DNA from 4 places in the Cytobacillus spongiae genome. Region 3 is predicted to be linked to each of the others. Evidence: riboswitches for the same ligand, from Rfam matches in the RefSeq annotation. Region 3 holds a riboswitch; each other region holds the start of a gene.
What was found. A riboswitch is a leader RNA that binds a small molecule or an ion and turns the genes downstream of it on or off. The one in region 3 is predicted to bind cobalamin.

Region 1 (8,092 bases), on a different replicon from region 3:
CCACAAAAACAGTCACAAACGAAAAGGCAATACTAAAGATCGGCAAGGTATATAAGCCCATAACAGGAAGGCTTATTTGGAAAAAGAGCGTTAACACGGCTCCGACTGAAGCACCCGAAGAAACACCAAGCGTATACGGGTCGGCTAATGGATTTCTTAATAAGCCTTGAAAGGCTGCTCCTGCCATCGCAAGAGATGCTCCCACGAGACCCGCTAACAGCACTCGGGGTAAGCGAATATTTAAAACAATGTTTTCATACATTCCCTCTATAGAAGAAGTGTCAATTGGAAAAACCGCTGACAAGATCAGCTTAATAATGTCAAAAATAGGTACTGAAACAGTACCTATTGAGATTCCAAGTAGCAAGCTAGTGGTGAAGAATCCACAAGCTACTACATATGCAATTAACTTATTACTGATTAAAGACTTCTGGGTAGATTGTTTTTGCAAGCTCCTCTACTCCTTCTACGAGTCTAGGACCTGGGCGAGTCACCAGATCGGAATGAACATCGAATACCAGTTGATTCTGAATCGCACTTACACCTTGCCAGCCTTCTCTTGCAAGCACTTGTTGTACTGCATTCTCTGTATAATACCCATAAGTTGTAATAATTACCTCAGGATTTAACGAGATAATCGTTTCTTGTTCCAACATTGGCCATCCATCTAGATTACCTGCTACGTTTTTCGCATGAATAATAGAAAGCATTTCATCAATGAATGTATTTTTACCAGCTGTAAAGATTTCAGGAGCACCTGAGACCTCCACAAAAACGTTTTTCTCCTCTGAAACTTCTGCAACTTTCGTTTTAATTTCTTCCACTTTCGCTTTCATATCCGCAACCATTTGTTCTGCTTTTGCTTTTTCTCCAGTCGCTTGGCCAATGGTAATAATCGTTTCATATGTTGTTTCGAAGCTTGTAGCATCTTCTACTACAAAAACAGGTATTCCTGAATCCTTTAATTGTTGTAATCCTTCTTTTGAATTATGTGCACCTGATGCATGCGCTAACACTAGGTCTGGCTCTAAAGAGATGATTTTCTCTACATTAAACTCCATTCCACCGATTTTTTCCTTTGTCATTGCATCCTCTGGATAATTGTCAAAATCAGTTACACCGACTACTTCTTCTCCAAGTCCTAGCTCGTAAATAATCTCCGTATTACTAGGAATAAGCGAGACAATTTTCTCTGGTTTCTTTTCAATAACGATTTCTTCATCTAATGCGTCTGTTAATGTAACAGGAAAGGCAGCTTCTTCTTGATTAGCTTCTGTTTGTACCTCTTCCTTTACATCTTCCTTCTCTGTACCGCAGCCAGTCATAATCCCTACGGCCAATAGAAGAGTTAATACGATTGAATACCACTTTTTCATGTCTAATCCCCCTTGTCTATTTCATAAAACGTGAGTTGAGGAAATAAAAAAACATCTCCCATAAATAGAAGATGCTTGTATGACTCGTCATCGATACAAAAAACCGATAGATATGACCGTCACACACCTTCCCATCCTCGTAGGTTACTAGTGTATCCGATGTAGGCAGGTCTCCTGGCTCATGGTCATAGCAGACGCTACACCTTCCCGTACTTCTTGCCGTACAGTGGTATCAGTAGCTTGCTCCCATTTACAGTGGCGGGACCGCGTTGGAGTTACACCAACTTCCCTTTTAAGTCTTTTTTTAAAAGGGGAGGTTTCATCTACCTTCCCTTAAAAGACACCTCATCAATTTTTATTTATTTTTCCAATCACTTAAAATTACACTATAGCCTTGCAGAATTTGCAATGCTTTTTTCTAAAATTCTACAAATTTCTCTGTTCATCTGAAACGATAGGTGCTTCTACTGATAGTTGCTGCCCTATGAATATTTCCTCAAGGGTAATATGACAGGCCCTCCCATAGAGCTTTACCCCTGACTGACTTGCCTCAGCTAATGCATGAGAAAAAATAGGATCAATATGAGGAGCTGTTGTCACTTGCTCCACATCATCTCGTTGCGCAACGAATAAGATAGCTGTTTGGTATTTGCCTTCCTCTACAATTTGAGCGAGCTCCTTCACATGCTTCGCCCCCCTAGCAGTTACCGCATCCGGAAACATCCCTACCCCATTTTCAGCCAGCGTGACGCTCTTAACCTCTAATAAAAGCTGCTCCCCTGCTTGATTCTCAAGTAAGAAATCCCAGCGTGATTGACCATATGTATATTCTGACCTTATATACCTCCAAGCAGAAAACTCCTCAAGCAACCCTTCCTTTAATGCTATTTCAATGAGTTGATTAGGGAAGGTTGTATTAATAGATATATAGCCTTCTTTGACTGGGTTTTCACATAAAACTGCTGTCCATTTCGTTTTTCGATGCGGGTGATTGTTGCCAAGTACCCACACTTTATTTCCTGGAATGAGCAACTCCTTTAACCTCCCAGGGTCAGCCAAATGGACATCTGCTAAGTCCGATTCTCCTTCTATTCTCACCCGAATAATAAAGCGATTCGGCCTTTCAACAAACGTTGCTTCCTGCAGGATTTCTGGGAATGTAATACTAGCCTTCATTAGTAATCCTCCTTTACCTTGGAAATGATTGATTGTATTGTTTCGTTAAAAAATGAGTCCCGCTAAGAGATCAATGCAACACTATCACCATCATTTCTCCATTGTTTCCACTTTCGCTCTATTCCCCCTATAATCTGCACCATCAACTTCTCTCAAAAATTGCAAAAAAGCCTGGCACAGCAGCCAAGCTCTTTACAGATGTGTATAGACTCTCCATTGTTTTACTTTTTTATCGAAAACGAGCTTTGCATTACATTTATTGCTGGCTTCTTTTTCAAATGCATCATACATATCATCCATATTCGCATAATCACCGACTAGCCAAATGGGAATGACGATTCGTGACCGATTCTGCTCTGCATGCCGAAGTGAAATGACAATACCTTCCTTCATCATATCCTTAAGCGAGACAATTACCTCATCAGGGACGGCTGGAAACGACTTCCTTTTCTTAAATCCAAGTAGTGATTTCTCTAGCTTCATTTCTCCCATTTTACTTGAGATGACGTTTCCGACCATATAATAGAACGCATTCATATCTCTGTAGTAGGTTTTATTAAACCACCCATCATCGTGAGCTAAGTAGGCATATTTATTATTTAAATGGTTGTAAAACGGCAAGCGCAAATGCTCCTTTAAATGACTTAGATAAAGGAGCTCGGCTAGCTCTTGACCTGGTAGCTGATTTAACCCCTCCACCTCTTCAAAATCAATCCAGCAAAAGTCTCCATACCCGTAAACATCTTCCTCAATTAATTTACTCACTTTATCCGCTGGAACAAATTCATGGAGGGTATGTAAATTAAAATCCCCTTCATCAAAGCGATGCTTTAAAAGCAAGAGGTTGTTAAGCTTTTCAGGCACAGATACTGCAAATTCCGCAAATTCAATTCCATATGACATCACATATTGATCATTTTCATTTAAATGAAGATACAAAAGTTCACGAATATGATTATGGTTTCTCTTCAATCAAGACCCTCCCCCAAAAACGTAGATATCCCTTCTGCACAAGGGGTTCTGCCCTATCATTCAATTAGAAAAAACAGCTAAATTCAACAAGCTGCTCCGTCCTTCATCTACATATTTTTTAATTTTACCAAAATCTCCTCGAAATATCTTATTTGAGGGATGAGAACTTTAGAAAAAAACAATTCTCACTCATTATGATATTTCTAAAGAAAAATAAGCGATAAGTTCGTTCCTGCAGCTTCATCTCATTAAAGGGTTCAAAAGCAACATTTTAGTAAAATATAGCGACTGTTGAAACCATCAATCGTGCGCGTTCGTCTAATTATACAGACAGAATAAACGGTTAACAATCAGAATATTTTAAGAAGGAAGAAAGAATTTAATTGTATGAAATTTTTTCCTTTGTTACGATGAAAGTAAGATTAAGAACGAAACTAGGTGTTGGACAAATGGAACAATCCAAAAGACCTTCAGAGCGGTTTGACTGGAGCCTAGCTCTCCTTTTACTATTATTTTCTCTTGTAAGCTGTGTGGCCATCTATAGCGCACAAACAACTGGACAATATGATAATAATTATTTTTTAAGACAAATATTTTGGTACGTTGTCGGTTGCGTGATTATTGCTGTTGTGATGTTCTTTGATAGTGAACAGTATCGCAGGCTTTCCTGGATTCTGTATGGTCTTGGAATTTTACTCCTTATCGCAGTAGTAGTTGCCCCTGAATCCATTGCACCCGAACGAAATGGGGCAAAAAGCTGGTTTGTCCTACCTGGTTTAGGCAACATTCAGCCTTCCGAGTTTGTAAAAACATTTCTCATTCTGGCTTTAAGCAATCTTATCGCCACCCATCATGAACAATTTATCTTAAAGACATGGAAAACTGATTTTTATTTACTTATAAAGCTTAGTTTCACAGCAGCTTTGCCACTAGGACTGATTCTGTTACAGCCCGATTTAGGTACAGCACTTGTAATCCTATCCATTTTAACAGGGATGATTCTTGTATCTGGAATTGCGTGGAAAATCATTATTCCACTATATGGTTCGCTCGCAGCCCTCGGTGGATTTGCTCTCTATCTGGTTATTTGGGCTCCAGCTGTACTAGAAAAATTACACTTTAAAACCTATCAGTTTAATCGGATCTATAGCTGGCTAGACCCCAACAATCATCAAAGCGGCTCTGGCTATCATTTATATAAATCCCTTCGAGCAATTGGATCGGGTCTCCTCACGGGTAAAGGCTTTGGGGAACGAAAGGTTTATATTCCAGAAAGTCATACTGATTTTATATTTAGTGTAATAGGGGAAGAATACGGATTTATTGGGGGAAGTATCGTGATTAGCTTGTACTTTCTCTTAATCTTTCATCTGATCAAAACCGCTTTAGATACGAATGAGCCGTTTAATACGTATATATGTGTAGGAATAATAAGCATGATTACATTTCATGTATTTCAAAATGTTGGCATGACCATTCAGGTACTACCAATCACTGGGATCCCATTGCCTTTTATTAGCTATGGGGGAAGTTCATTAATGGGGAACATGCTAGCGATGGGATTAGTATTTGGAATTCATTACCATCACAAAACCTATATGTTTTCTTCTCAAAGCTATCAGCCTTATAAAAAAGGGAAAGTCATACGAAAAACATCTCGGTCGTAATAACAGAGAATCCGTTAAAACACAAATCAGCGAAAGACCTATATGCGGTCTTTCGCTGATTTAACGTCATGAAAATCTTTCATCCGGAGCAAAGATCGTCCCAAAAAGAAGACAATAAAGAAAGCAAGAATAAGGAGCCCAACTGTATTCAAATGGAGAACCTTAAGCACGACGCTTGTCAGAGTTGCAATATATAGAATTCCCAGTAAAAAGGCAATCTCTGCATCTTTGTAGAAAGTAGTTAACTTTGCTCCAAATTGAGAGCCAATCAATCCGCCGATGATTAATAGTAAGCCGACCTGGTAGTTGATGGTTGTAGTCAATGCATAGGAAATAAAGCCGCTACTTACAATTAAGAGAACCGCAAGCAGGCTTGTACCCACAGCCTTTCGCGAATTCATTCCCAAAAAGGCAATGGAAAGAGGGACAATGATAAATCCACCTCCTACTCCAAGTGTTGTGGAGACAAAACCGCCAATCAATCCAATAACGACAAGCTTCCAAGAGGAGAAAACATAATCTGATTTGAATTCAGCAGCACCCTTTCCTTGCCGAACCATTTTCCATGCAAAGTAGGAGAGTAGAATTATATAAAAAGCTGGAATAACATAAACGTCTAGAGCCTTCTCCTCAAGAAATAGAACAAATGGACGAGCCACTTGGGTGGCCAGAATACCGCTTAACCCTAAAGTGGCCCCTTCCTTCCAAGCGATATTTTTCATTCGAATATGAGCGACGATCCCTGACGAAGAGGTACCAATGGTAAACAATAAGCTAGTGGTAATCGCCTCAACAGGGGAAAAGCCCGTTAGTAAAAGAATGGGCGTTAAAATAAACCCGCCTCCTACACCAAAAAAACCTGATAGCACGCTAATGATCGTTCCTAATAGAACATAAAGAATGATATCCACTGGATTCTCCTCACTTATTTTATATTTGTTTTACAAGTTGGGGGCAATGATTGCGAAATCAGATGTAAATGGTATACTTCAATTTGAACAAGTCATATAAAAATCAACAGTTTAATATAAAGGAGCTATCACTATGTCAGAATGGATTCACCTCATCGAAGAATGGTTAATGGAATATGGAATCTATGGGTTACTGTTTGTTTCCTTTGCTGATTCTTCCTTTTTCCCTATCCCGCCAGATGTCCTTTTAATCCCTATGGGAATTGCCAATCCAGATAAGGCCCTTTACTATGCTCTTCTTACAACCATTGCATCTGTTTTAGGGGCGATCCTTGGTTGGTACATTGGAAAAAAACTCGGAAGACCCGTGCTTCGTTATATTATTTCTGAAGAGCGCATTGTCAAAGTCGAGAATTATTTTAATCGATATGGTCCCATTGCCATTCTAATTGCCGGGTTTACTCCCATTCCATATAAGGTGTTTACAATATTTGCCGGAATATCAAGGATCCCACTTCGCACACTCGTCATCTGGTCCATTATCGGCCGTGGTGCTCGTTTCTTTATTGAAGCCTTTATTATCATAACACTAGGAGCGAAAGCAAAACCATTCATTGAAGATAATTTTGGGATGATTACCTTAGTAGGTGGAGTGATCATCACTGTTGTCTATGTCATATACGTACTGATTCGCAAGAAAAAGAATTAACGCATATCAGCCTCTCTAGCATTTAGTTAGAGAGGCTGATTGTCTAAAAAACTACATATTGGTGATTACTATTCAGTCTAACAAAGTTAACCACTTACGAATGTTCACAATTAACCACTTAGTCATAGAAAATTGATGTATACCAGTAACTGATACAGCTATTTAATTTTGATTCACGTGGGTTTTTGGAGTTTATTTATGTTCAAGTTTAGAAAGCTACTCACGTGATTGGAGCGGAAGGCGCTTGACTCCTGGGGGATTTGCGTTGCAGCCAAGATCCCGCAGGAGCTTGCGACGAGGAAGCTTGGCGAACGCCCCCCGGAAAGCAAGCGCCTGGAGCAGAAATCACCTACTCAACTCTCATCTATTTGAATCCCCATACACCTCAACTCTCTAGCATTTTTCAAGAGAATTTTTTTACTATTTTCAGCTTGGTTATATTTTATTTATAATTATTATAATTTAAGATTGATTTTAAATTATGGGTTTGTTAAAATGTAATTAACATAGTTAAGGGGGAATAGTAAATGGAACTACAATCTTCATTAAACTTACAAATCGCAAACTGGAATATCCTATATACAAAATTACACCGCTACCATTGGTATGTGAAGGGGCCTTCTTTCTTTACACTTCATGCGAAATTTGAAGAACTCTATAACGAAGCAGGGCTAATCATTGATGAAATGGCCGAAAGACTATTAGCAATCGGGGGACAGCCTGTCGCTACTTTAAAAGAATACTTAGAAACAGCTTCACTAGTCGAAACCAACGGCGAATCGAAAGCAAATGACATGGTGGCTGCATTAGTGAAAGATTACAAACAAGTTAAAGATGAATTAAAGGAATTAGCCAAACTCGCTGACGAAAAAGAAGATGTTATCACAAATGATCTCGCAGTTGGTTTGATTGAGAAGATTGAAACTCATGTATGGATGTTAACAGCTTACTTAGGTGAATAACAAAAAAGAACAGAGGGTCCTCTGTTCTTTTTTCATTTGTCTTACAAAAAAAGGAGCCCCAGACCCATCCATTATTTGGGCAGCCTCTTTATTACATATAGTTCCTGTATTACAATAAGAAGATATGATGATTTCTAGAAAAAAAGGAGCACCACATCATGGCAACTCTAAAAAACTCTCTCTACATTCTAATAGGAGCTTGTAGCTATGGAATTCTAGCATCCATTGTTAAGCTTGGGTATAAGGCTGGTTACTCTGTTCATGAAATAACTGGAAGTCAGTATTTATTTGGCCTTCTACTATTACTCATTGTTAGTCC
Region 2 (8,092 bases), on a different replicon from region 3:
TTAGTCCGTTTCTTAAAAGTAGATCAAAAAATCATGAAGATGAATGATTCGTTGATGGAAGTTATAAAGGGATCCACGGAACCGGTTATCAAATATAAATGGAAGAAAATAAATGCGAAATGGAACAGAGAGCATCTTGAATATGATGTATCAAAGGTTCTTCCGCTTGTAACTTGCCCAGTGCTTGCCATCACAGGCTCAAAAGATGTAAATGTGAAAGTAACGGACTTACCAAAGATCAAGGAGCTAGTTGCAGGTGAATGTGAAACACATGTTATTGAACATATGACACATATGCTTCGCAAAACAGATGTAGAATACCGCATGAGTAAAATTATCAACCAAAATAAAAAGTCTGTACAGAAGCCAATCGATAGCGAATTAAAGGAAATTTTGTCCAATTGGCTGGAGAATTGGAAGAGTAAAGAACTGAATACTGAGGAAGCATGAGTAAAATTAAGAGCTGGTTCACGAAGTTGGATAGCGAAATAATATGAGGATGGGACATAACTAAATGCTCCTTCTCAAAGACGAACAATGACTTTTATAAAAATATTTATGTCGTAAAAACAATTTCGTTCCACCTGCGCTGCAGACACTCGCTTTCCGCGGGGAGGAACCGGAGCCTCCTCGCTGCGCTTTGGTGTCTCAGCCTTTCCTCTATTTCCCTTAGGAGTCGCGTGCCTTCCGCTCCATTCTACTATTTTTTAAAAATTTTTTTTCCGAACAAACAAAAATAGCCGAACTAGTAAAAAGAGATCACTCCTGATCGTTCGGATAGACCATTGACTGAAATACTGATGTCGCAGCCACGTTTTTTTTTTTTTGCAAACTTGGACTTTTTCATACTGGAAAGGAAAGCTGACTTTATTAGCAGCTTACCTTTGTTTTTTTATCTAAAATTTCCAGCGATAATGACCGGTAATCGGAGCTTGAAAAGAAGTTAGTTTGATCTCAGCTGCGAAAGGGGGAGTGTTGTGAATGACGTATGGAATACCATCCTTTGTTCGTTTGTCTGATATGATGCCGATGTGGTCAAGTGAGTCTGAAAGAAAAACGACAATGTCACCAGCTTGCCATTGCTCAAGATTCGCAGCATTCCCTGGAATCACGTCTGTTGTTAGGGACTCTGCATATCGACGAAAGAAAACATCTTGATTCGGGACTCTTCGAAAATCAATATTTGGATCTGGCTGCTTCGCCACTCGTGGGTAGAGGTCTACATTCGCTGATATGTCCTGATCCATTAAATCCTTTAAGGTAATGTTCGCCCCGTGAAACCCTCTCCAAATCACATCTGTGCAAACGCCTTCATCTTCTGGTGGGTATCCACCAGCATAATATTCGCTCTTATATAGTGTTTTTTGGTCAACCTCTTTTCGTGCGCTTTGAACGATATCAATGGGGTCTGCAATTCCATTGGCATTTATGTCAACTTGCGCGTACAAGTCTGGGACTTCTATGGCTTTTTTGAACGGGTTTTCAAAAGAGATGCCAATTGAATTGATGATGATGCCATTTTGATAAAAGAGGACGAATAACAAGAGACCAACGGCAAACAAGCTAACTAGCAATCTCTTCATTTTTTCTCTCCTAACTTGGTAGATAATATGTAGACGTGTAGCAGTTAGAAAAAGTTTCCTTTATGTTTGTAATTGAGTGAATTTCATCATTTTAATTCCTTATGTCTATTGGATTTCAAGGCATGAAAAAAGGAGTACCTCCCTTACAATCGAATTAGTTAAGTACGACCAAAGAACAACTGTTGAACGAGAGAATGTCTATTTAAAAGAATTCTTCCAGTTAAACAATCTGAGACAGTGAAAGGGAAGAAAGACCAAACCTCATTTTGATTTGGTTACTGTTATTTACCATGAATCAAAATGAGCGGCAGATCGAATCAATCAACATTTGAACAGTTCACAACCAGTGGCAGCTTCATTTTTTTGACCCTGGTCAGGAAAACCCTGACGAAAACCCGTTGATTGGAGCGGAAGAAGCGAAGACTCCTGCGGGATCAAACGGACAAGTGAGATCTCCGAAGGAGCGAAGCGACGAGGAGGCTCAGCGCCGGCCCCGCGGAAAGCGTAGCGCCTGGAACGCAAATCAACAGCCTTGTTTTAAGATGAACTTATTTTAATAGAGCAGTTTCAAATCAGGGCTACCCTTCCTTCCTTTTAAAATAGTAATCATGAAATGATTCAGAATTATCCATTTTTCATTAAGTAATAAAAATAGTAAGTAAATCGATGACGAATGTATGTTCTTATGTTAAAATGTGGTTATTGAATGTTGAAGGGGATATGGAAGATGGGAAAAGTTTCGTTCGTGCATTTTTCGGATGTGTATTTGCCAAAATTACTTACGTTTGAACTTCCGGATGAGCAGGCGCAGTTTACGGCATTGCCTAAGGATAAAATCGAATCATTCGAAGATCAACACCGGATGGTTATTTTATATGATAATGAGCCTGTTGGATACTTTCTTTTACATGCTACAGAGCGTGTAAAGGATTATTCTGATCAGCCTAATGCCATGCTGCTTACGGCGTTGTCGATTAACTATGCGGAGCAAAGGAAGAGCTATGCGAAAAAAAGCATGATGCTGCTAAAGAAGTTTGTGCAAACAGAGTTTCCCGAATGTACGGAAATCGTCTTAGCTGTGAACCATAAGAATGTTCCTGCAAAGCAGCTTTATTTAGCAGTTGGCTTTGAAGATACGGGCATTAGAAAAGTGGGCTCAATTGGCGAGCAATGGGTGATGAGACTCAGAGTAAAGTAATTGTAAAATATTTCTTTGTTATAGAAAGCTAATTATAGTAAAATAAGTATTAATTGAATATGTATTGCAGAGATTGGGTGCTATGTTGATAGCATAATAGGGAATTCGGTAAGAAGCCGAAGCTGTTTCCGCAACTGTAAGTGCTGATGAAATAAGAAATGCCACTGTTTGAGCAACCAAATGGGAAGGCTCTTAAAGTAAAGTGAAGCACAAGCCAGGAGACCTGCCTTTTCTTGAGCGTATTTTGCTCTTCGGAATAAAGAGGATTGTACGGCAGCTTTTCTATGAAACAACTTAATCTGTTTACATAGCATTTTTCGCCGGCCAATGAACTTTGGGCGGTTTTTTTTCGTTGGATTAAAAGACGCTTCTTGCAGACTATTCAAATCGAACAATAGGGGGGCGAACATTTGGAAAAAGACATGCGGTTTCTTTGTTATCCATTTATGCGTGAATCGGTATCAACTGTAGATTTTGAAATTCGAACGGATTCCTTGACGACTCGTATTGGACAAGCCGCAGCCTTAACGAAAGATGTAGAGGTAGTCCATAATGATCTCATGTATTTATTGCCAAATGCTTATCATTTAAACGGGTCTGTTCGTGGAAAGGTAGCGATAACTGAAGAGAAGCTGAATCGATTAAGTGAGATGTACGACTATTATGTAAATGAGGTGGAAGATCAGATTGCTCATTTTCTACTTCCACAAGGAACGGAGGCAGCGTGTGTTCTTCATGTTTGCCGGAGTGAAGCGAAAAAGTCGGTACGTGCATTGCACAAAGTAAGCTTAGAGAGAGAAGTACCAGATATTTTGTTCGATTATGCTCATTTGCTTGCCAATGTACTTTTTGTCATGGCTGTATACGTAAACAAGCAAAATGGGGTCGAAGAAATTCCGTTTATTAGTGAATCATACCCTACGAAAAAGAAGAAATAGATAGGAGAACATGATGAAAACAAAACAACTATTCAAGTTTGTATCCATTATTATGCTTGTATTTTTTTTACAGGCATGCCAAGCAGCAGATGAGAAAACCACAGAAAAGTCAGAACCAAAAGTGGAAGAACCACAATCATATACTGTGACAGATGACTTAGGAAATGAAGTAACATTTGATGAAGTTCCAGAAACAGTGATTTCTTTACAGCCCAGCAATACGGAAATCCTATTTGAGCTTGGTGTGGGGGAGAAAATTATTGGTGTAACGGATTATGATCATTATCCGGAAGAAGCAAGTAAGATTGAACGAGTTTCTGATTCAGTGAATATCAATGCGGAGAAAATACTTTCTTTAAAGCCAGATGTGGTGATTGCTTACACGGTAGGAGAACAAGAGGCATTAAAGCCGATAACGGATGCTGGCATTCCTGTATTTGTTATTCAATCGGCAAGTTCCTTTGAAGATGTATACGGAGATATCGAGCAGTTGGCTGACGTAATGGGTGTAGCGGAAGTTGGGGAAGAAGTAGTCGAAGAAATTCAAGCCAATATGAAGGAAGTAGAAGAGAAGCTATCAGGAGTAACGACGAAGATGCCATTATATCTGGAAATCAGTCCATCACCAGATATTTACACAACCGGGATGAAGACGTTCCAGCAGGAGATTGTGGACCGTGCGGGGGTTGAAAACGTATTTGGTGATCAAGAAGGCTGGATTAAGGTAGCTGAAGAGGAAGTCATTTCTCGAAATCCAGAGTTAATTGTAACTACAGTAAATTATGTTGAAAATGCAGTTGCGGAAATCAAAGGGCGTTCGGGTTGGGACCAAATCAAAGCCATCCAGAATGATCAAGTCTTCTTACTAGATGCTGACGTTTTGTCTAGACCAGGGCCTCGAATTGATGATGCGGTAGAATTATTAGCGAAGACAGCCTATCCAGAGCTTTTTCAATAAGTAGAATAGGAGAGAGAAAGATCTAGATTTCTTTCTCTCTTTTTTATAGGGAAAAATAGGAAGATGCCTTTTATTGTGATATAATTATCTGAAAATTCATTTTAATAGGAGGTTAGTATGAAAGAAGGAGCCATCTATACATGGGAGAGGTCATTTACGAATGAAGAGGTGTTAGAATTTGGGAGAGTGTCTGGGGACCAGGGGAGACATCATGTGGAGCCAGATGAGAAAGGGCGTTTGATGGTTCAAGGCTTGCTAACAGCAACGATTGGCACGAAAATTGGTGGGGACTTAAATTATATTGCGAGAGAAATGATTAGTGAATTTATCCGGCCTGTATTTACTGGTGATATCATTACGTGTGAAGTGGTAATTAATAAGGTCATTCAGATGGAAGGATTCAAGAAGATTAAAATGGAAACGATTTATCGAAATCAGCATGGGAAGGAAGTTCTTACAGGCTCCAGTCATGGGATTGTTCGAGATGAATAGGAGGATATGATGGTGGTTTGACGCACGGCTTAGGAATGTCCAATACAATTTGAAAAAATTGACAAATGGGAAAGAGAATTTGCAATCATTCCCATTTGTCGTAATACGAACGAAAACCCTTTTATAATTAGTGAGATGCCACTTTTTCCACATGGATCCGTCCTGAGAAGAAGGTCGCACCTCCGCCCATATCTGCTAGGCGATCAGGGGTAAGAGCGTTGACGAGCTGTTTTTTACCAGGAGCATCCGCCCATAGACCTTGTGAGACAACGACCCCAGGAAGAACCTGACTCCCAACGTTTGCACGCATAATACATTCGCCACGTTCATTCCAAATGCGCGCGAGATCTCCATTTTCGATGCCCAGCCTCTTCCCATCCTGTTCATTTAGGAAGATTTTCGCTTCTTTTTCTAGTTTCATATGCTTGTCATTGTTAGAGAAGGTCGAATTTAAGTAATTATGATTCGGCCCTGGAATAAACTGAAAGGGATATTCACTCTCTTCTTCAACTGGAAGGTAGGTTGGAAGAGGAGGATACCCATCTTGAAGCATGGCTTCGGAATAAAGCTCAATTTTCCCGCTCGGTGTGTGAAGGCTTCCAGGGAACAATGGTTTTACGTTCGCCTTTGCAAAGCCCTTTTCTTGAAGGGTTTCGAGATTGATTGATGTTAAATACGGGTTCTCATGATGCGTAAGTGCCTGCTGAATCATGTATTCATCGGTATCTTGGAAGGCTGAGTCTGTATAGCCCATCGCAAATGCAAGGGAACGAAACACATCTGCATTCGATTTTCCTTCGCCATATGGTTCAATGACAGGTTGCTGTAATTGAGCGTAATGATGCCAATAAGAAGTATATAAATCGGTATTTTCATAGGAAGATGTTGACGGCAGGACTAGATCAGCATATTTGGCTGTGTCCGTTAAAAAGAGGTCGTGAACAACGGTAAACAGATCCTCTCTTTCTAAGCCCCTGCGAACTTTATTGGCTTCTGGTGCAACAACCGCAGGATTAGCGCCATAGACATACAGCGACTTAATCGGATTGGTTGGATCCTCGAGTGCTTGTCCAAGTAGATTCATATTAATGACCCGTGGGTTTTTCTTCGTTCGCAGCTCAGGCTTTTGCAACGCCTTCGTATTTAATCCTAAATAACCGCTATTTCCCTTAATCGCACCGCCACCTTTATGGAGCCATGCACCGGTTAAGGCAGGAAGACAAGCAATTGTCCGTATACACATTCCGCCATTGTCATGATGCTGGAGCCCATTTCCAATGCGGATAAAAGATGAAGGAACGCTTCCATATTGCCTTGCTAATGAGAAGAGGTCTTCGACTGAAACACCAGTGATGGAAGAAACCTGCTCAGGAGTATACGCTTTAACATGCTCTCTAAGCTGTTCGGCACCGACGGTAAACTCCTGTAAGAACGATTCATTCACAAGGTTTTCCTTGAACAGAATATGCATCATTCCTAAGGCTAGGGCAGCATCTGTTCCAGGTAAAATGGGGATAAACCAATCAGCTAGCCGGCCAGTTTGGTTTTTATGAACATCAATCACAATGATTTTCGCGCCATTTTTTCGCGCTTTTTGAGCAAGTGCGACTTGGTGCATATTGGTACTAGCGGCGTTAATCCCCCAGAAAATAATGAGCTTTGAGTGAATCGTATCTTCTGGATCGATACCAAAGCTCCCCCCCATCGTATAACGATAGCCGACCGTTCCTGCTATTTGACAAATCGTCTGATCAAGGAGTGAAGCTCCTAACCGATGGAAGAACCGCCTGTCCATTCCTTCTGCATGGACGCGCCCCATATTTCCGTAAAAGCTATAAGGGAGAATGCTTTCCGGCCCGTCAGTCTCAATGAGTTCCTTCCATTTAGACGAAATGGTTTCAATTGCTTCTGGCCAGCTGATTGGCTCAAATTGACCTTCGCCTTTTTTGCCTACTCGTCTGAGCGGGGTAGTCAGACGTTTTTTATCATAAATTCGCTCGGTCATATGCCTTACTTTTTGGCAAATATGTCCTTGTGTGACAGGGTGTTCGGGATCACCTGTTACTTTAACAATTCGTCCATTTTCCTTATGTAGCAATAACCCACATTGATCGGGGCAATCGAGGGAACAGACCGATTTAAAGACCCCATTTGGTTGTGTGATTGACATGGCATCCTGTCCTTTCCTTATTCAGTATAATCCTAGTGTAAAAGAGATTGAATAGTCAGGCAAGTAATAGGGAGAAAGTGGCGCGACAATACATATAGTTTGGAGAAAAAGAGGTGACGAATTTGAAGCTGCAAATGGAAAAAGCGATTCTGCTTGCTGATAGCTTACAAGGTTTGATCGATCTCGTAAACCATATTGATATCAGTCATCCTACATATGCTGAAAAGGAAGTTCTTTTCTACCGGTTGAAGATATTAATAGAAGAATACCGGTTACAGCTGTTAACGAATGAACTTTATCGCTTGAACCGCTTCGTCTCGGATGAACGACAAACGGTGATGGATGAATCCATTTCTTCATTCCTATTTTAAAAGGAATGAAGGGTAGCCCTGATTCGAAACTGCTCATTTACAAAAGTTTATCTTAAAACAAGGCTGTTGACTTGTGCCTGAAGCACAAGTCACCCCCTTTGTTTCCATCCCATGATTAATCAAAGTATATTTCGAATAGGGACACTCTGAAATTCACAGCGATGAAGTTGTTTACAGGTTTTCCAATATTTAGACAGGGATTTCTCCTTTTTTGTCGAATGTGTAGAGGGTTGAAGGAGGAATGGAATATGAAATGGGTTCTTTGGAGCTTAGGTGGAATCCTATTATTGGTGATTATTGTTATAGCAATAGGGGTGTTTTATTTTCAAAAGGAAATAAAGAAAGAGGATCCTAGTTATCTAGTGAACTTCCTAAAGGAGAA
Region 3 (8,092 bases):
CAATCGCGATCTGAATGATTATATTGATATCGTAAGGGTTGAGCCGGGCTGGCGAACATTTTTTCATGACGGGAAAGAACTTGATGTTTCTTCGGACCTTCCAACCATGCTGGAGGAAATGAAAAAGACATCACCAGAGGATGCCGGAAACCTATTTAATTATTTAAGTTATTGCAGTAAAATGTATGAGCTGACAATGAAAAGCTTTTACAAAAAGAGCATAAACGGCCTGCAGGATTTACGAACCATGCATCCTGTAAAGGAATTATTGCAGATGGATCCCATGAAATCAATGGATGCTGCCAATCGCAAATTCATCAAAGATAAGTACTGGCAGCAATTATTTAATTTCTTAATCATGTACGTAGGGTCTTCCCCATACCATGCACCCGCCATCATGTCACAGCTTACACATGTACAGTTAGGCCTTGGGGTTCATTATGTTAAAGGAGGAATGTACAAGATTGCCGAGGCAATGGCGAAAGTATTGGAGGAGTTGGGTGTAGAGGTCCACTTGAATTGTGAAGTGGAAGATATCCTTACATCTGGAAGCCGTGCTGAGGGAGTCCGTACGAAAATAGGAGAGGAGCTTAAGGCCGACATCGTCGTATCGAATTTAGAAGCCATTCCTTGCTACAAATCTCTTCTTGGGGATCATCATTCCTCCCAGAAGGAAGTAGATGAGTTAAGTAAGTATGCGCCTACTGTGTCAGGTCTTGTTTTACTTCTGGGTGTTGATCGGAAATATGACCACCTGGCACATCATAATTTCTTCTTCAGTGAGGATCCCCGTAAAGAGTTCAGGCAGATATTCGATGAAAATAAATTGGCGGATGACCCAACAATCTATATAGGTATTTCATCTAAGTCGGATCAGACGCAGGCTCCAGAAGGAAAAGAAAACCTTTTTGTGCTGACTCACGTTCCACCATTGAAAGAGGGAGAGGACTGGTCCCAATATAAAGAGTCCTACCGACTTAAAGTGCTTGAGAAGCTGGAGAAAATGGGAGTGACCAACTTACGGAACCATATTGAATACGAATATTCATTCACCCCGAATGACCTTCAAAACCTGTATGGTTCTAACGGTGGATCAATCTACGGTACAGTAACGGACCGAAAGCTGAATGGAGGATTTAAAATCCCGAATAAAAGCAGAGTGCTTTCAAATATGTATTTCGTGGGAGGGTCGACACATCCAGGTGGAGGTGTTCCGATGGTAACGCTCTCAGGACAACTGACGGCAGAATTGATTATAGACGAACAGGTGAAGGTCAATCGTTATATTGGATAAAAAAAGCCGGAGGGGTGGCTTGGCTGCCTTCCCTCCGGCTTTTCATCTCATTCCTTCAATTGTGCATTTACAGAATCAGAATTATTCACCTTTGCATCCTCTTTATCCGGGTAAGGATCAAAGAAATTCACTACTTTTCCTGGACCTTCAATCCCTATGACGGTCTCTTTATCTTCTCTGAAATCGTCTTGTTTCTTCATATCTAAAAACTCCTTCCTGCCAATTAGTTTGGCGAAAGAAACTCATTTCATTCTCCGGACATACACCGAAATTTGTCATCATCCACCTGTCTACTGTTTATTGCCAATGATCTTCTATAAATTCGTCACGCCCTGATTTAACCCGGTCTTCTTTATATTCAGCTGGATTCTTTTTATAGAATTTTTGATGATAGTCTTCAGCGGGATAGAATGTAGATGCAGGCAGGATTTGGGTGACAATCGGTTTTTTAAATCGGCCACTTTCCTCTATTTGTTTCTTCGTCATCTCCGCTTCTTTCTTTTGACGTTCGTTATGGTAGAAAATAGCTGTGCGATATTGATCACCCCGGTCATGGAATTGACCTCCATCATCTGTTGGATCAATTTGAGGCCAATACAGTTCCAATAATCTTTCATATGGGAAGAGAGAGGGATCGAAGGTGATTTGAACAACTTCATAATGTCCGCTGTGACCAGCTTTAATCTCTTCATAGGTCGGATCTTCAAGATGACCCCCTGAATAACCGGATACCACATCCACAATACCCGGCAATTCATCAAATGGTTTTACCATACACCAAAAACAACCTCCGGCAAAAGTGGCGATCTCAATCTTATCACTCATTTACAAAAACCCCCATCATATGTCGCTCTAAAGTAGTAAAGCAATAGCATGAGAAAGATTCTATCATGAAAGTGAAGAGGCGACAATCTTTTAGTTCGGCTCTTATAACCATTATGTTATATCATGCTGTTTTAAACAAAGTGTCTCCATTTCTTTGTCCACTAGAATGTGCATTGAATTCGAACAAGCCCCCTCAGCTTAGGGGAAGGTCGTACTTTCAAGGGGGATAACTCGGTACCATCTCATTGCCGTTCACTATTTTTTACACACAATTGATATATTAAGCATGCAGGCTCAAACCTACCTATCATTCAACAAATTTTTCAAAAAAGGAATTCACTAACCAACCGAACTTGTGTATAATTCATGTGAACGGAACAATTACATACGATATGAGATTAGGTGAAGCTGAAGTTCAAAGAAAGTTTTAGCTTCTTAAAAGGGAAGTTGGTGTAATTCCAACGCGGTCCCGCCACTGTAAATGGAAGTGAGCTGTGTGAATGCCACTGTACCAAAGGGTATGGGAAGGTGCAGCAAACAATGACCATGAGCCAGGAGACCTGCCTAATGTCTTTCGCACCAAATCTACGCGGATAGAAAGGTGTAATGTGCATGTTTGACAAAATGAATCATATCTATGCATCTTACACAACATCTCTGGCCCCGCTGGAGATGTTTTTTGTCTGACTAAACGTATCGTCACAGGAGGAGAAAAAGCATGAAACACTCGATCAAAGTCATATTCGCACTCTTACTTACTTTTGGGATCCTATCAGGTTGCGGAGCCGAAAGTGAAAATGTAAAAAAAGAAAAAGAGAATGAAGAGGTCAGTAAGGAACAATCTGATTTTCCCATTTCACTAAATGACGCCCTTGATAATAAAGTGACGCTTGAGGAGCAACCTAAGCATATTGTGTCATTGATCCCGAGTAATACAGAAATACTATTCGAGCTCGGTTTAAACGAGGAAATTGTAGGAGTATCGGATTTCGATAATTATCCCGAGGAAGCAGCTGATAAAGAGAAAATCGGTGGGATGGAGTTTAATGTGGAAAAAATCATCAGTCTAGATCCGGACTTGGTTCTTGCTCATGAATCCACCGCTATCTCGGCAGAAGAGGGGTTAGATCAGCTCCGAAATGCCGGTGTGACAGTATATATTGTCCAAGATGCCACTAGCTTTGAGGAAGTATATACCACGATGGAAAACATTGGGGTTCTCGTTGGGAAGAAAGAGGAAGCAGAATCCATCATTTCCCGCATGCAAACGGACCTTGAATCCATAAAGGATGAGACAAGTAAAGTAACGGAAAAGAAACGTGTGTATGTGGAAGTTTCCCCTGCACCGGACATCTATTCGACTGGAAAGAATACATTCATTGATCAAATGCTTACACTTGTGAATGCTGAAAATGTAATGAGTGACCAGGAAGGATGGGTACAGGTGAATCAGGAAGCAGTCATTGCATCTAATCCGGACACCATTATCACAACCTACGGATATTATAGCGAAAACCCTAAAGAACAAGTGATGAACCGGGAAGGATGGAAAGATGTGAATGCAGTTAAGAATGATGAAGTACGTGACGTACATTCAGACCTGGTCACACGTACTGGTCCGAGATTGGTTGAAGGAGTAGAGGAAGTTGCAAAGTCGATCTATCCGGAGTTATTTGCAGAATAAAATATGGATAACATACGGACTGGCTATAGTGTTCTTATTGATGGCAATCCTTGCTGGTATATCCATAGGTACTATTTCTGTACCTGCCAAGGATATATTGTTGATCCTTGGAGCAAAATGGATCGGTTTCAGATTACCTGATGAAATCGATCCAATGTATACAAACATTGTATATTCTATCAGATTGCCCCGGGTGATACTCGCACTACTGGTTGGAAGTTCACTGGCCATCGCCGGTGCCTCTTTCCAAGGCCTTTTGCGAAATCCATTGGCAGATCCATATACATTGGGAGTATCTTCAGGAGCATCTGTAGGGGCTGTTATTACATTGTTCTTTAATTGGAGCATTCCGTTCATTGGGAAGTTTACACTTCCCTTTTTCAGTATTGTCTGTTCAATTATCACTGTGTTTATTGTTTTATGGTTTGCACAAAAAGTGGAGAGGACCATGAAAGTCGAAACCATCATCTTGACGGGAATCATATTCAGTTCATTCTTAGGATCCCTCATTTCCTTAATGATCGCCCTGACAGGAGAAGAGTTAAGGCAAATCATCGGCTGGCTGCTCGGAAGCGTTTCGATGAGAGGGTGGGACTATATAGCGATTATATTCCCCTTTTTCATCATGGGAGTAATCTTATTGATCTTTAACGGTAAAGAATTGAATGGCATGAGCTTCGGAGAAGAACAGGCACACCATATCGGGATATCTGTACATAAGAGGAAGCTCATCATATTGATCGCTGGAAGCATCCTGACCGGAGCTGCGGTTGCCGTTTCAGGGACCATTGGATTCGTGGGTCTTGTGATCCCTCATTTTCTTAGAAGAATCGCAGGTCATGATCATCGGCATTTACTTCCCTTGTCGATCATTATAGGAGGTGGGTTTCTGGTGCTGGCAGATCTTATCTCAAGAACCATTATTGCGCCGACAGAACTTCCTATCGGCGTGATAACATCTTTGATTGGCGCTCCTATGTTTGCCTATATCCTATTAAAGAAAAGAGGTCTTACATCATGATGGATGTCAAAGGTGTCTCAGTAGGATACAGCGAAAAGAAAATTGTAGAGGACATGAACTTTCACATAGACAAGGGAGAATTCTTTGGAATCCTCGGTCCTAACGGGAGTGGAAAGACCACACTGTTAAAAGCGATGACAGGACTTCTACCCTTATTGGAAGGAAACATCACGTTAAAAGGAAAACAACTTCATCATTACTCTTCAAGAGAATTAGCCACACATGTTGCGGTACTTCCCCAGATTTCGACGGAAACCTTCTCATATGAAGTGAGGGAGACTGTGATGCTGGGGCGTTATGCACACCAGAAAGGGTTTTTAAAGGGGATGACTGAAAGGGATACCGAAATCGTTGAGAAGGTGATGGAGCAAACTGGCATTGCTTCTTTTCAGCACAGGTACCTCCATGAGCTGTCTGGAGGGGAACGGCAGCGGGTATTCCTTGCCCAGGCCCTTGCTCAGGAACCTCAGGTCCTGTTGCTAGATGAACCTACAAATCACCTGGATCTTGCCTATCAGAAATCCCTGCTGGATTTGATCAAACAACAAACGGTAGAAGAAAAACTGACTGTCATTGCTATCTTTCATGATTTAAATCTAGCTAGTCTTTACTGTGATCGACTGCTTCTCCTAGAGAAAGGAAAAACAAGACTTCTCCATCACCCCGAAGAGGTCCTGAAGGAGGAACATATTGAAGGAGTGTATCATACCAAGGTCCAAAAGCAGGCTCATCCACTGGTTGCAAAACCTCAAATGGTCATTGTCCCGGAAAAAGGAGATAGAGATGTAGGAGCCCTTACGTTAAATGAGAGTCTTCTCGAAGTGAGTGAAGAGTATATTCATTTTGCTTCTCCCCTACCTCTCAAATGTATGTCTTCTGGAATCATCGGGGCTGGAATTGGCTGGTACAAGAACTTCATTAATCGAAGAGTCCCCGGGGATTATGATTGCTCAGATTATCAAAAGGACATGAAAAGGTTCATTTCGAATGAAGGCCTTGACCCTTCTTTCTGTATTGGAATGATGACCGCCCTTCCATTACATCATGTGGTATTCGACCAATTTGAAGGGAACGGGAAATCTGTTTTCGTCGTCGTCACGGCAGGTGTGGGGAATGCCATTGATGTGTCAACAAGTTATCGGTATGAGACCGGTTTTAAACCGGGCACGATCAATACATGGGTGTTTATCAACGGCAACCTGTCAGATGAAGCTTATATAGAAGCCCTTGTAACCTCAACAGAAGCTAAAGTGAGGGCACTTCATGATATGAACGTGAAGGACAGAAGGACTGGACAGTTAGCAACAGGCACTCCCACTGATAGCATCCTGATAGCTTCCAGTCAAAATGGGGAGCTTGAACCATTTGCCGGGTCGATTACACCAATAGGGAAGTTAATAGGACGTGGGGTGTATGAGGTAACGAAAAAAGCCGTCAAACGGTATTGGGATCACATGAGGGAATGATGGAGAGGGGGAATGAAGATGGGGACCCTTTATTTTATTTCCGGAGGGGTCAGAAGCGGTAAAAGCTCATTTGCTGAAAATTGGGCGATCAAGCAGAAAAAGAAAAGACGTTCATTGATTTACCTTGCGTGTGGGGTGAACACAGATCCCGAGATGAAACAAAGGATCATCAAACACCAACAGGATAGGAAAGAGTCCGGTGGAGAATGGATGACGATCGAATGCCCAGAATCCATTGAGAATATCATAGCTCTAATCCCGCGACAATCTGTTGTCCTCCTCGACTGCCTCACGACCCTTCTGACAAATGAGATTTATGTCAATGGGAATCAAACGGAACAGGAGATTGAAGATAAAATCTATCAATCTATCCTTCATTTACAAAATAGAGTCGATGTCTTGCTTCTTGTCAGTAACGAATTAGTTTATGATCTTCCCATGGATTCGAGCACTCTATTATTTCAGAAACACCTTGGTTCTTTACATAGAAGGTTGGTGTGCAATGCATCTGTTGCAATTGAAATGACCTCAGGGATTCCTGTTGTGAAGAAGGTCACTTCAAGTGAGGGGGTGGGCATCCCATGCTGTTGATGAAAAGTTTTTTCTTGAACCTTCAATTTTTCACGATTGTACCGATCCGAAGAGAAATGAGAATGGGGAATAGGGAGTACAAGTGGATGGTGCGGACGTTTCCCCTTTTAGGATTATTTGTAGGTGTCATTCTCTTGGGAGGATATAGCATACTCCATTCCTATACACAGATGACCACGTTGGGATTATCTTTTTTCATATGGGTCCTGCCAATCGTATTAACTGGAGGTATCCATCTTGATGGTTATATGGATGCGAGTGATGCTCTTTTTTCCTATCGTGACAGGGAGAAGCGTTTGGACATCATGAAGGATCCCCGTGTGGGAGCTTTTGGTGTTTTGTCAGTGGTGGTGCTGCTTTCCTCACGATTCTTATTTATATATGAAACTGTCCTCCATACCGATTCTGCTTTAACCTTTAGTATCATCCTGGTATTGATCCCATTCTTTAGCCGCATAATGATGGCTGCGATTCTTGTTTTGATCCCCCCGGCCCGGAATGCAGGGATGGGGTATCATTTCAGCAAGAACTTGAAGGTGATGGATTTAAGCTGGGTGATTGGTGCCTTGGTGCTGGCTGGGATTGGCAGCTTTTTGTTAGGAGCTGTCTATTATTATGCATTATTCACTGTTGTGACTCTAGTAGTATTCTGGCTATCCTACACTAAGTCTCTCAAATGGTTTGGGGGGATGAACGGGGATACAATCGGAGGAAGCGTAGAGGGAGTGGAATCGGTTTTATGGATGATTCTCTGGTTTCATGCATTCTCTGCTTATTAATCCTTGGCTCCCAAGGGTGTTCACAGAACTTTTGGAGGAAATGGGAGCTTGAGCTCGATGGATGGTATGAATTGGTACAGAGGACAGATAGGGATTGGAGGAATCAAATGTGTACTTTGTTACAGGAGGCTCATTTAATGGAAAGAGCAGGTGGGTGAAAACGCATTTCAATCTTTCGAAAGCGGATACAACCTGGCTCTCTTTGTTTGAGGGAAACATTCATCAATTGAATGAATGGAATGTATCCAAACCTTTCATAGTGATTGAGGGGCTTGAATATGGTGTTCGGTCATCGCTGTTAATGAACGAGCCAGACTTTAGACAATCTTTTTCAATGATGCTGGATTCATTAAGTCGATGGGAAGAAGAACATTATGAGAGGAAAATAATCTGGATAGGTTCTGAAATCGGGAAAGGAATCGTTCCCATGGA
Region 4 (8,092 bases), on a different replicon from region 3:
AAGTTGAATGCAGGGGTTGTTCAGCCATCGCGCACGAGTATTAATCCGTATTATTTAGGTTTAAAGGTGTTCGAGGATATTGAAGAGCGGTATAACCATCCAACAGAAGAGATGAAGAAGCGGGGGGTTATGCCAGGGTCTGGCCGGGAGAAGATGTTTGAGGTGCGTGAAATTGAATCTGATATTTCCTTTTTACGAAATTATTTAACAAAGGACCTCGTGACAAGAGAGGATATGTATTTATTCCAGAAGCAAGGAAGAGACTATAAGGTCATTGATAAGCAGTGGGAGCAAGTACGCGATCAGCTCGTCAGCATGCGCGTAAATGGAGGATTTCCGTACTTAACAGTAGCTGAAGGAGATTATTTAAAGAACGGGGAGCTCTATTTATTACATGGGTATGAAGGAATCGAGCTGGATGTAAAGTACTTAGAAAAGGTACTTCCCTATATCAATCAGCTTTGGGGCCGTCCGGTTCATCTAGAAACGAAGATTGAAAACAGAAGAATGCTATACACGTATGATGGAAAAGGGGTTCATCGAAAGTATTTATAGGTGTTAAGGAAAGCAGTCTGATTTGAGGCTGCTTTTGTTTTGTATATATTTTACAAACAAGAACATTCGTTCTATAATGGGGTATGAGAAACAAGGAGGTGGTAGGATTGAGACCCACATTAACAAGAGGTATGAGTCTAGAGAGCTTTCGAGACTATTATTGGCTAAAGGAAGAGTTACAATCTTTTTGTCGTGTAAATGGGATAAGTGCCTCAGGTGCAAAAGTTGAGATCGCTCACCGGATTGAAGTATTTCTTCAAACAGGTGAAACCTTATCTCCAATTAGAAGAACAAGGGCACTTCAGAAGGTAGAAGCTGAAACTACACTTAGTTTAGATACGGTTATTACCGAAAATCATCGGTGTAGTCAAACTGTACGTGCTTTCTTTAAGACAGTCATTCCTAAATTTCATTTTTCTACGTTTATCCAAACCTATTTAAAAAACAATGTTGGTAAAACCTATCGTGAGGTAGTTGCAGCTTGGCATGAAGAAGAGAAACGGAAGAAAGATGCTGCCTATAAGAAAAACATCGGCCCGCAATTTGAGTATAATCAGTTTATTCACGATTTTTTTGCTGACCCCAAAAATAAAGGAAGAAGTCGTCAAGAGGCGATTCGTGCATGGAATGAAATCAAAAAGCTTCCTGGAAGTAATCGATATATTTCCACCACATAATCAAATGATACGACTATGAAGCTTCCTTATTTTGCTACCCCTTCCTCTGGATATATATTGTTCTTTTATGATTGTTTGTTTATAGTTGATGTATTGTCAGGACAGATTGAGGTGATTTCGTTTGTTGGATTTAATTGTAGAGCTATCCAATTTTTCTAGCATCTATACTTTTTATGGTAGTTTGCTTCTAGGGGTTCTGCTAGTTAGCTTTTTCCCGCTTAGTACAAGAAATCAACTTACAAGTACGTGCTTTACGATGGAAGGCAGTCATCAGACCAATGTAAAGCTTGTCCTAAATGCACATCTTTATATAAACCATACCATACGGTGGATTCATAAGACGATTAAAAAGTATCAATACACTGATCCCGATATAGAAGGCCCGTATCTACTACTCATTTCCTCATAAATAATAGGATTAGGAGTAGATACGAGATGAAAAAAACAAAAGCATTATTTATCATTTCCTTATTACAGGTAATGATGATTGTTTTAACAGGCTGCCAACAGCAAACAAGTGAAGGAAGCTTCTTTTACACTTATTTTGTCAATCCATTCGTTGTAGCCATTCATGGAATTGCTGAATTATTCAATGATAATTATGGAGTGGCCATAATTATCATTACGATTTTGATTCGTCTTGTTTTAATGCCTTTTATGTTAAAACAGTATAAAAATCAGCAACAAATGAAGTCGAAAATGGAAGGATTAAAGCCAGAAATGGAACAAATTCAAACGAAGCTTAAACAAGTGCAGGATAAACAGGAACAACAACAGCTTCAACAAGAAATGCTACAACTTTATCAAAAGCATGGAGTAAATCCGTTGAATGTGGGATGTTTGCCCATTCTGATTCAAATGCCGATATTAATGGGCTTGTTTTATGCCATAAGAGGGTCACAAGAGATTTCCACCCATTCGTTTTTATGGTTTAGTTTAGGACAACCTGATATATGGGTTACTGCGATTGCAGGGCTTGTCTACTATCTCCAATTTAAGGTTTCACAAAAGAATATGACTGTAGATCAGCAGCAACAAATGAAGATAATGGGGTTACTATCCCCCATTATGATCGTGATATTTTCCTTTAGTGCACCAGCAGCTCTTCCGTTGTATTGGGTCGTAGGAGGTCTGATTCTCATCATTCAATCGATAATCGGTCAAAAGCTATATGCCCCTATACCAATTAAACCAACTGACGTGACTAATGGAAGTGAGGGGTAATGAACAACACCAAAATTTGGTACACATGAGGAATTTTGATTGATTTAGAGAGGATTTTACCCAGCAACCGACGAATACTATACATCATTCCCTATAGAGGAGAGATGTGTTCAATGATTAATCAAGTAGGACAAATTATGTTATATGTTCATGATCAAGATGAGGCTGTTAGGTTTTGGACGGAAAAGGTTGGATTTGAGGTCATTTCTGAGGAAAACAATGGCCAAGGGATGAGATGGATAGAGATCACCCCTAGCGGTATTGCACAAACAAGTATGATTCTTCATAACAAAGATTTCGTTGCGAAAATGTCACCTGGCTTGAACCTAGGTACTCCATCTCTTATGTTTTTTACTGACAACCTTGAGAAGTTTCATAAAGAGCTATCAAGTAAGAATGTTAAGGTAGGGGATATTGTTACAATGCCATCTGGAAGAGTCTTTAACTTTGCGGATGCGGAAGAAAATTATTTTGCTGTAATGGAAAAGAGTAACTAATTGTCTATTGATAGAGTGATTGTCCAGTTAATTTCAGGATGATCACTTTTTTCTTTGTGCTTACCCTTTTCCGATTATTGGATAAAATTCCATCCTTGCTAATTCTGTACTACTCACCTTCAAATCTGTCCTTTCTACGCAAATCTTCAGGTAGATTTCATTAATACCTCCTATACTTATGGTAACAAAGCGAGAGGAGAGATGATGTTGAAAAAGTTGAATCCAATCTATTTACTTTTGTTAGGTGGGGTCTTTATGGTGCTCAGTAATGGAAAGTTTCTGATCGCACCAGCTGCGTGGATTTTCCCAGTGTTATTCTTATTTGCTATAAAAGACATGAGTTGGAAGTTGGCTTGGATCTCGTTAAGTTTGGTCACAGCATTGAGTAATCAATTGAGCTTTCATAAGATGCTTCCAGAACTCCCGATTCCAATGTTTGAATTCATTCCAGCGGCAGCAGGGTTTCTTTATGCCATTCCGTTCGTGTGGCAAAAAATTTACTTTTCAAAAGCCCGTTCTTTTCTAGCAACCTTCATTTTACCCTGTACTTACTCCCTATTAGACTTTACAAATGTATATTTTAATCCGTATGGCACCTTTGGGGTGTTAGGCTATTCGCAGCATGATATGTTGCCAATTGCTCAGTTTGCGTCCTTTATAGGGGTTACAGGAATTACCTTTCTCATTACATGGGTAGCATCCATTATTTATTGGGTAAGTTTGGATTTTACCAAACGAAGAAGAGTGGCCATCATTAGTGTGACAGCACTTGCCCTCATTGTTACCTTAGGCGGTTTGCGAATGTATATCCATCAGCATGAAGAAACGGTTGCTGTATCAGGAATTCATACGGTGGATCGAACGGACTCTGATGTATTAGAAATCTTTACTTTACACAAAAAGGACATGAGTGATTTTGTTGAAAAAGCGGAAGAGCGAATGGATGGGCTGCTAGAATTGACGGTTGCTGAGGCAAAATCAGGTGCCAAAATTATTCATCATTCAGAGGGTGTCATCGTTATAGATGAATCACAGACATCCATGTATTTAGATAAGCTAAAAAAGGTTGCAAGGAAGTATCAGGTCTACATTTTAACCGTTCCCTATATATTCACAGCGGAGGAAGAACCGAATGAAAATGTCTTATATATCATTAACCCTGAAGGAGATGTAGCATTAGAGCATTATAAATATGGGGGCAATGCGGTAGAAAATACGGTCATGGGGAATAAGGAATTGACCACCGTTGATACGGAATATGGCCGGCTTTCGGGGATTATATGCTGGGATAAGGATTTTCCTGCAGTGGTTGATCAAATTGGAGAGCTTAAGGTAGATATCTTGTTTATTCCATCTGCTGATTGGAGAGAACTTTCTCCCTACCATACGATCGTTGGAAACTTCAGAGGGATTGAGAACGGGGCGAATGTTGTTACGCAAACCGTTAATGGTATGTCGATGATTACCGATTACAAAGGTCAGGTTTTAACGAAAATGGACCATTTCTCAACAGACCACTGGGTCATGAGGGGGCACGTTCCGACAGAAGGTGTGACGACCTTTTACTCATTGTTCGGGAAATATTTGGTTGGCTGTATTATACTGATATTAGCTCTAACCATCGTATATATACATCGCTTGGAGCGAAGAAAAAAGCTGAATCATTAAGGAGTTATAATGCGAGTAGGTCTTGTTTGCAGAAATGAAATTCGTGAGGAATTAATCAATCGATTAAAACCATATGGAATAGAAATCTATCGAGAAGCGGATCTTTACATGGTGGAGGAGGGACTTCATAGCGGTTTTTTACCATGCATTGTGTTCGACCCGAACGATCTGAACAGGCTAGGTGAAATTCTAAAGCCATTCGCCCCTACCTCAGCTACATCAAAAATTATTGGAAGTCACAATGAGGAATTTTATGTGATTGACCATGAGCAAGTATTGTACTTTGAAGCAGTGGATTCTGCCGTATTATGTCATACAGCAAAAGAGGTATATCGTTTAAAAGAAAAACTCTATCAACTGGAGGAACGTTTGCCAAATGAACGGTTTATTAAAGTAAACCGTTCCTTTATCGTTAACATTGATTCCGTTGCGAAAATAATTCCTTGGTTCAATCGCAGACTGCTTCTCAAATTTGTTCATTCAAAAAAAGAAGTGGAAGTTTCCAAAAGCTTTGTTGGACCGTTTAAAGAGTTTTTAGGAATGAGGTAAGATGCGATGAAAAAATATTTTATAGAAGCAATTATCATATCAGCTGTTTTAGGTATGGTGATCCGAGCAATCGTTCTTTTTCTAATGGGAGAAAATTTATTTTCATCCGTAGAAAGCTATTTCTTTAGTATGGTGATTGCCATGGTTTCTTGTGTGATTTCTGTTTGGGTTCATGTAAAAGTACTTACAAGTAGCAAGATTCCATTTATTACAAAATACATGATTACGTCATTGTTAATTTTATTCATATATTTAATGGGGAATTTGTTCTTCGGTGGATGGGCCATCATCTTTGAAGCTGCATTTTATGGCTATGCGTTATTGATTCTTCTCTTATCATGGCCATTAATTTATCAGCTTAATAAAAGGATTAGAGCGTATCAGCATTTTTTATCGGTGAAAAAATTACAGAATGGCAAAGAATAGATAAAGTCCTATTCATAGGCAGGAAATTCAATATTTTTAAAGAATGTATCAACATGAAATAATGATATTACCGGTAGATAAGGTGTCCACTTGGACTTAAAAGGGAAGCTGGTGAAAATCCAGGACTGTTCCCGCAACTGTAAGTGTTGACGAAATAAGCATGCCACTGTCTTCTGATGGGAAGGGCTTAGAGTAGGAGGAAACACAAGTCAGGAGACCTGCCTTATTTATGTGTCGTATCTTCTTCGGGAGCTAGGAAGATGCAACGAGGTGTGTTGGCGGGACGACAGGTCTGTTTGCTAATGAATCTACGTTGTGTATCTTCCATCTCTCTTATTAGAGAGGTGGTTTTTTTCTGCCTCATGGAAATGGGGGATGAACTATGAAAGTAGAGTTGATTAAAGATCAAATGGAGATGAAAGGAAGGTTACAAACGATTCCGTTTCATGAACAATTAAACCGATTTCGTCCAGCAGAAAATCAGCAAATGGCTATGATTAAGGCGATCGAGAGGGGAAATGCAATGATGACCCTAGCTGTCTCCGGGCACTATATTGTAGGATACACCATTATTCTTCCACCAGAAGAGGATGAGCGCTGGCATAAACTCCCCTACCTTAAAATGGTAGGTGTGATGGAGGTAGCACCTTCCTTTCGAAATTTAGGACTAGGAAAAAGGCTTATACAAGGGTTATTTGAGGAAGATGAAATGGTACAATCTATCATTGTGTCATTGGAGTATTGTTGGCACTGGGATCTGGGAATGACAGATGGAGATCCGCTTCCTTATAGCAGAATTCTGAAAAATGTACTAAAGTCAGCAGAATTCATCGAATTTGAAACAACAGATCCTGATATTGCCCTCTATGAAACCAACTTTATGATGGCTAGAATTGGAAGTAGCATTACGGCTGAACAATATCAGGAGTTTAAGAAATTAGCCAAGCAATAAAGTAGAAGTCTGAAATATCTGTTGATTATAGGGTATAAATGGGAAAATGAGTTTGGGTGATGAAACATGAATCGAAGAAAAACCGTCTTGGTGTTATCTATCTGTCTTAACTTCATGCTATTTACTCATCCATCAGGTGCTGTTCGCTAAAGTAGGTCCAGTTGAAGTAGGCATCCAGTTTAAAGAAGCGGCTCGAACGAATAATATAAAGATTATTTCGCCTTACATTGCTGATGGAAGAGAGCACCAACTATCAGAACAAGTGCTAAACCAAGTATATCAACGAATGAGCAGTGCTACGAGTTTCCAGACCTACGAGTTACTGAAATTTAGTAATGGTGAAATGGTGCTACTCAACCTAACATCTGACCATAAAATCCAAGAAGTTGTGTTTGTTCCAGAAGAGTCACGAAAGCTGTTTAAGGATTGATGTTGGGCTTTAGGTAAACCTAGGGACATTAATCTCGTTTGTGGGTTTCAATTTGCTTTGACCCTGTTGCTAGAGAAAGCTCAGAACAGAATGTGGTGGAAAAGAGCTTCCGAAGAAGCTCTTTTCCATCTAAACAAATGTTAGCTAATTGCCTTCAGGAGATATTGAATTCCGCTTAACTAGCTCATAATACAGGGCCGTTGTGGTCTGTACAATTAAAAATACGACTACAGAGAATTGAATACTATATCCATCTTGGTAATGGATGACACCCATAATAGTTGACAATTTTTCCATCGTTAAACCGATAACTGTCCAGCCTAGGATATAGGGGATAAATGTAACTTTTTGTATAGCAAATTTCTCATAAAAATACACAAAGAAATAGCCGAAAAACGAAAAGGAAAAGTAAGTGATTAAATCAAAGAGCTCGTAATGATTGGAGTCGTTTACTTTATAGTAGTCATGAAATCCTCCGCCAATGGTGAAATCAAATAAGAGAGAGCTCGCAAAGCCCCACGTTAAAAATAATATTGTGATATACCTGGGAAGAATCTTTTTAAACAACAGAAAAGCTCCTAAGGCAACAGAGAATAAGAGTAGTATATAGATTTCATTTTGATCAAAGGATTCCCAAAGCATCATGAGAAGCTCACCTCATTCCTAGAGAGCCACTTGTAAAGCTTAGATGTAAGTATAGCCACTCCGTTCAAAAATAGATAATAAAGGGCACTATATCCATAATTCCATTCCATGTATTCTGTAATACCTAAAGAACGAGAGAGGACACTGACAAATAATAGTGATATAACAGCCGCCAATATAACTATGACCTTCTTTGAAGTATTTCCCGCATTATTGTAAAAATTCACATGCAATAGCAGAACAAAAGGGACGATGATAGTTCTAGTTAGTAGATATGCCGTATAGGGTAAAGCTTTCTCGGCTACTGTTACCCACTCAAATTCATCGACGATTATCCAGGTGAAATTTACACTAAAGATTAATACAACAAGAAAAACAAATGTATTCGCAGACAACGAAAGACTTTTCTTCGTAACGGCAAATAGCGCGATGACAAACCATGAGATAAAGAAAAAAATAACAAATGCCA

Region 1: it holds a riboswitch for cobalamin, as region 3 does, so the genes downstream of both, LS684_RS01370 (ABC transporter substrate-binding protein) here and LS684_RS23190 (ABC transporter substrate-binding protein) in region 3, are expected to answer to the same signal.
Region 2: it holds a riboswitch for cobalamin, as region 3 does, so the genes downstream of both, LS684_RS09125 (hypothetical protein) here and LS684_RS23190 (ABC transporter substrate-binding protein) in region 3, are expected to answer to the same signal.
Region 4: it holds a riboswitch for cobalamin, as region 3 does, so the genes downstream of both, LS684_RS04765 (GNAT family N-acetyltransferase) here and LS684_RS23190 (ABC transporter substrate-binding protein) in region 3, are expected to answer to the same signal.

Annotation. Positions count from the first base shown of each region.
Region 1 is NZ_CP089997.1:245,701-253,792, reverse strand. It holds gene LS684_RS01375 (FecCD family ABC transporter permease) at 1-451, opposite strand, end outside; gene LS684_RS01370 (ABC transporter substrate-binding protein) at 414-1,376, opposite strand; cobalamin riboswitch at 1,523-1,739, opposite strand; gene sfsA (DNA/RNA nuclease SfsA) at 1,803-2,552, opposite strand; gene LS684_RS01360 (hypothetical protein) at 2,745-3,524, opposite strand; gene rodA (rod shape-determining protein RodA) at 3,974-5,191, shown strand; gene LS684_RS01350 (sulfite exporter TauE/SafE family protein) at 5,230-6,102, opposite strand; gene LS684_RS01345 (YqaA family protein) at 6,236-6,811, shown strand; gene LS684_RS01340 (Dps family protein) at 7,339-7,773, shown strand; gene LS684_RS01335 (EamA family transporter) at 7,932-8,092, shown strand, end outside.
Region 2 is NZ_CP089997.1:1,799,947-1,808,038, forward strand. It holds gene LS684_RS09105 (alpha/beta hydrolase family protein) at 1-450, shown strand, start outside; gene LS684_RS09110 (DUF1287 domain-containing protein) at 897-1,583, opposite strand; gene LS684_RS09120 (GNAT family N-acetyltransferase) at 2,311-2,781, shown strand; cobalamin riboswitch at 2,840-3,026, shown strand; gene LS684_RS09125 (hypothetical protein) at 3,192-3,719, shown strand; gene LS684_RS09130 (ABC transporter substrate-binding protein) at 3,733-4,677, shown strand; gene LS684_RS09135 (FAS1-like dehydratase domain-containing protein) at 4,795-5,169, shown strand; gene LS684_RS09140 (molybdopterin-containing oxidoreductase family protein) at 5,297-7,339, opposite strand; gene LS684_RS09145 (hypothetical protein) at 7,453-7,710, shown strand; gene LS684_RS09150 (serine hydrolase) at 7,959-8,092, shown strand, end outside.
Region 3 is NZ_CP089998.1:522,571-530,662, reverse strand. It holds gene LS684_RS23205 (phytoene desaturase family protein) at 1-1,294, shown strand, start outside; gene LS684_RS23200 (hypothetical protein) at 1,342-1,494, opposite strand; gene msrA (peptide-methionine (S)-S-oxide reductase MsrA) at 1,592-2,107, opposite strand; cobalamin riboswitch at 2,503-2,701, shown strand; gene LS684_RS23190 (ABC transporter substrate-binding protein) at 2,838-3,803, shown strand; gene LS684_RS23185 (FecCD family ABC transporter permease) at 3,766-4,824, shown strand; gene LS684_RS23180 (adenosylcobinamide amidohydrolase) at 4,821-6,290, shown strand; gene LS684_RS23175 (bifunctional adenosylcobinamide kinase/adenosylcobinamide-phosphate guanylyltransferase) at 6,309-6,881, shown strand; gene LS684_RS23170 (adenosylcobinamide-GDP ribazoletransferase) at 6,872-7,660, shown strand; gene LS684_RS23165 (bifunctional adenosylcobinamide kinase/adenosylcobinamide-phosphate guanylyltransferase) at 7,770-8,092, shown strand, end outside.
Region 4 is NZ_CP089997.1:900,768-908,859, forward strand. It holds gene LS684_RS04725 (SpoVR family protein) at 1-555, shown strand, start outside; gene LS684_RS04730 (DUF6434 domain-containing protein) at 663-1,232, shown strand; gene LS684_RS04735 (hypothetical protein) at 1,357-1,641, shown strand; gene yidC (membrane protein insertase YidC) at 1,668-2,456, shown strand; gene LS684_RS04745 (VOC family protein) at 2,570-2,953, shown strand; gene LS684_RS04750 (nitrilase-related carbon-nitrogen hydrolase) at 3,209-4,621, shown strand; gene LS684_RS04755 (LytTR family DNA-binding domain-containing protein) at 4,631-5,170, shown strand; gene LS684_RS04760 (hypothetical protein) at 5,177-5,596, shown strand; cobalamin riboswitch at 5,660-5,836, shown strand; gene LS684_RS04765 (GNAT family N-acetyltransferase) at 5,979-6,548, shown strand; gene LS684_RS04770 (hypothetical protein) at 7,123-7,623, opposite strand; gene LS684_RS04775 (hypothetical protein) at 7,620-8,092, opposite strand, start outside.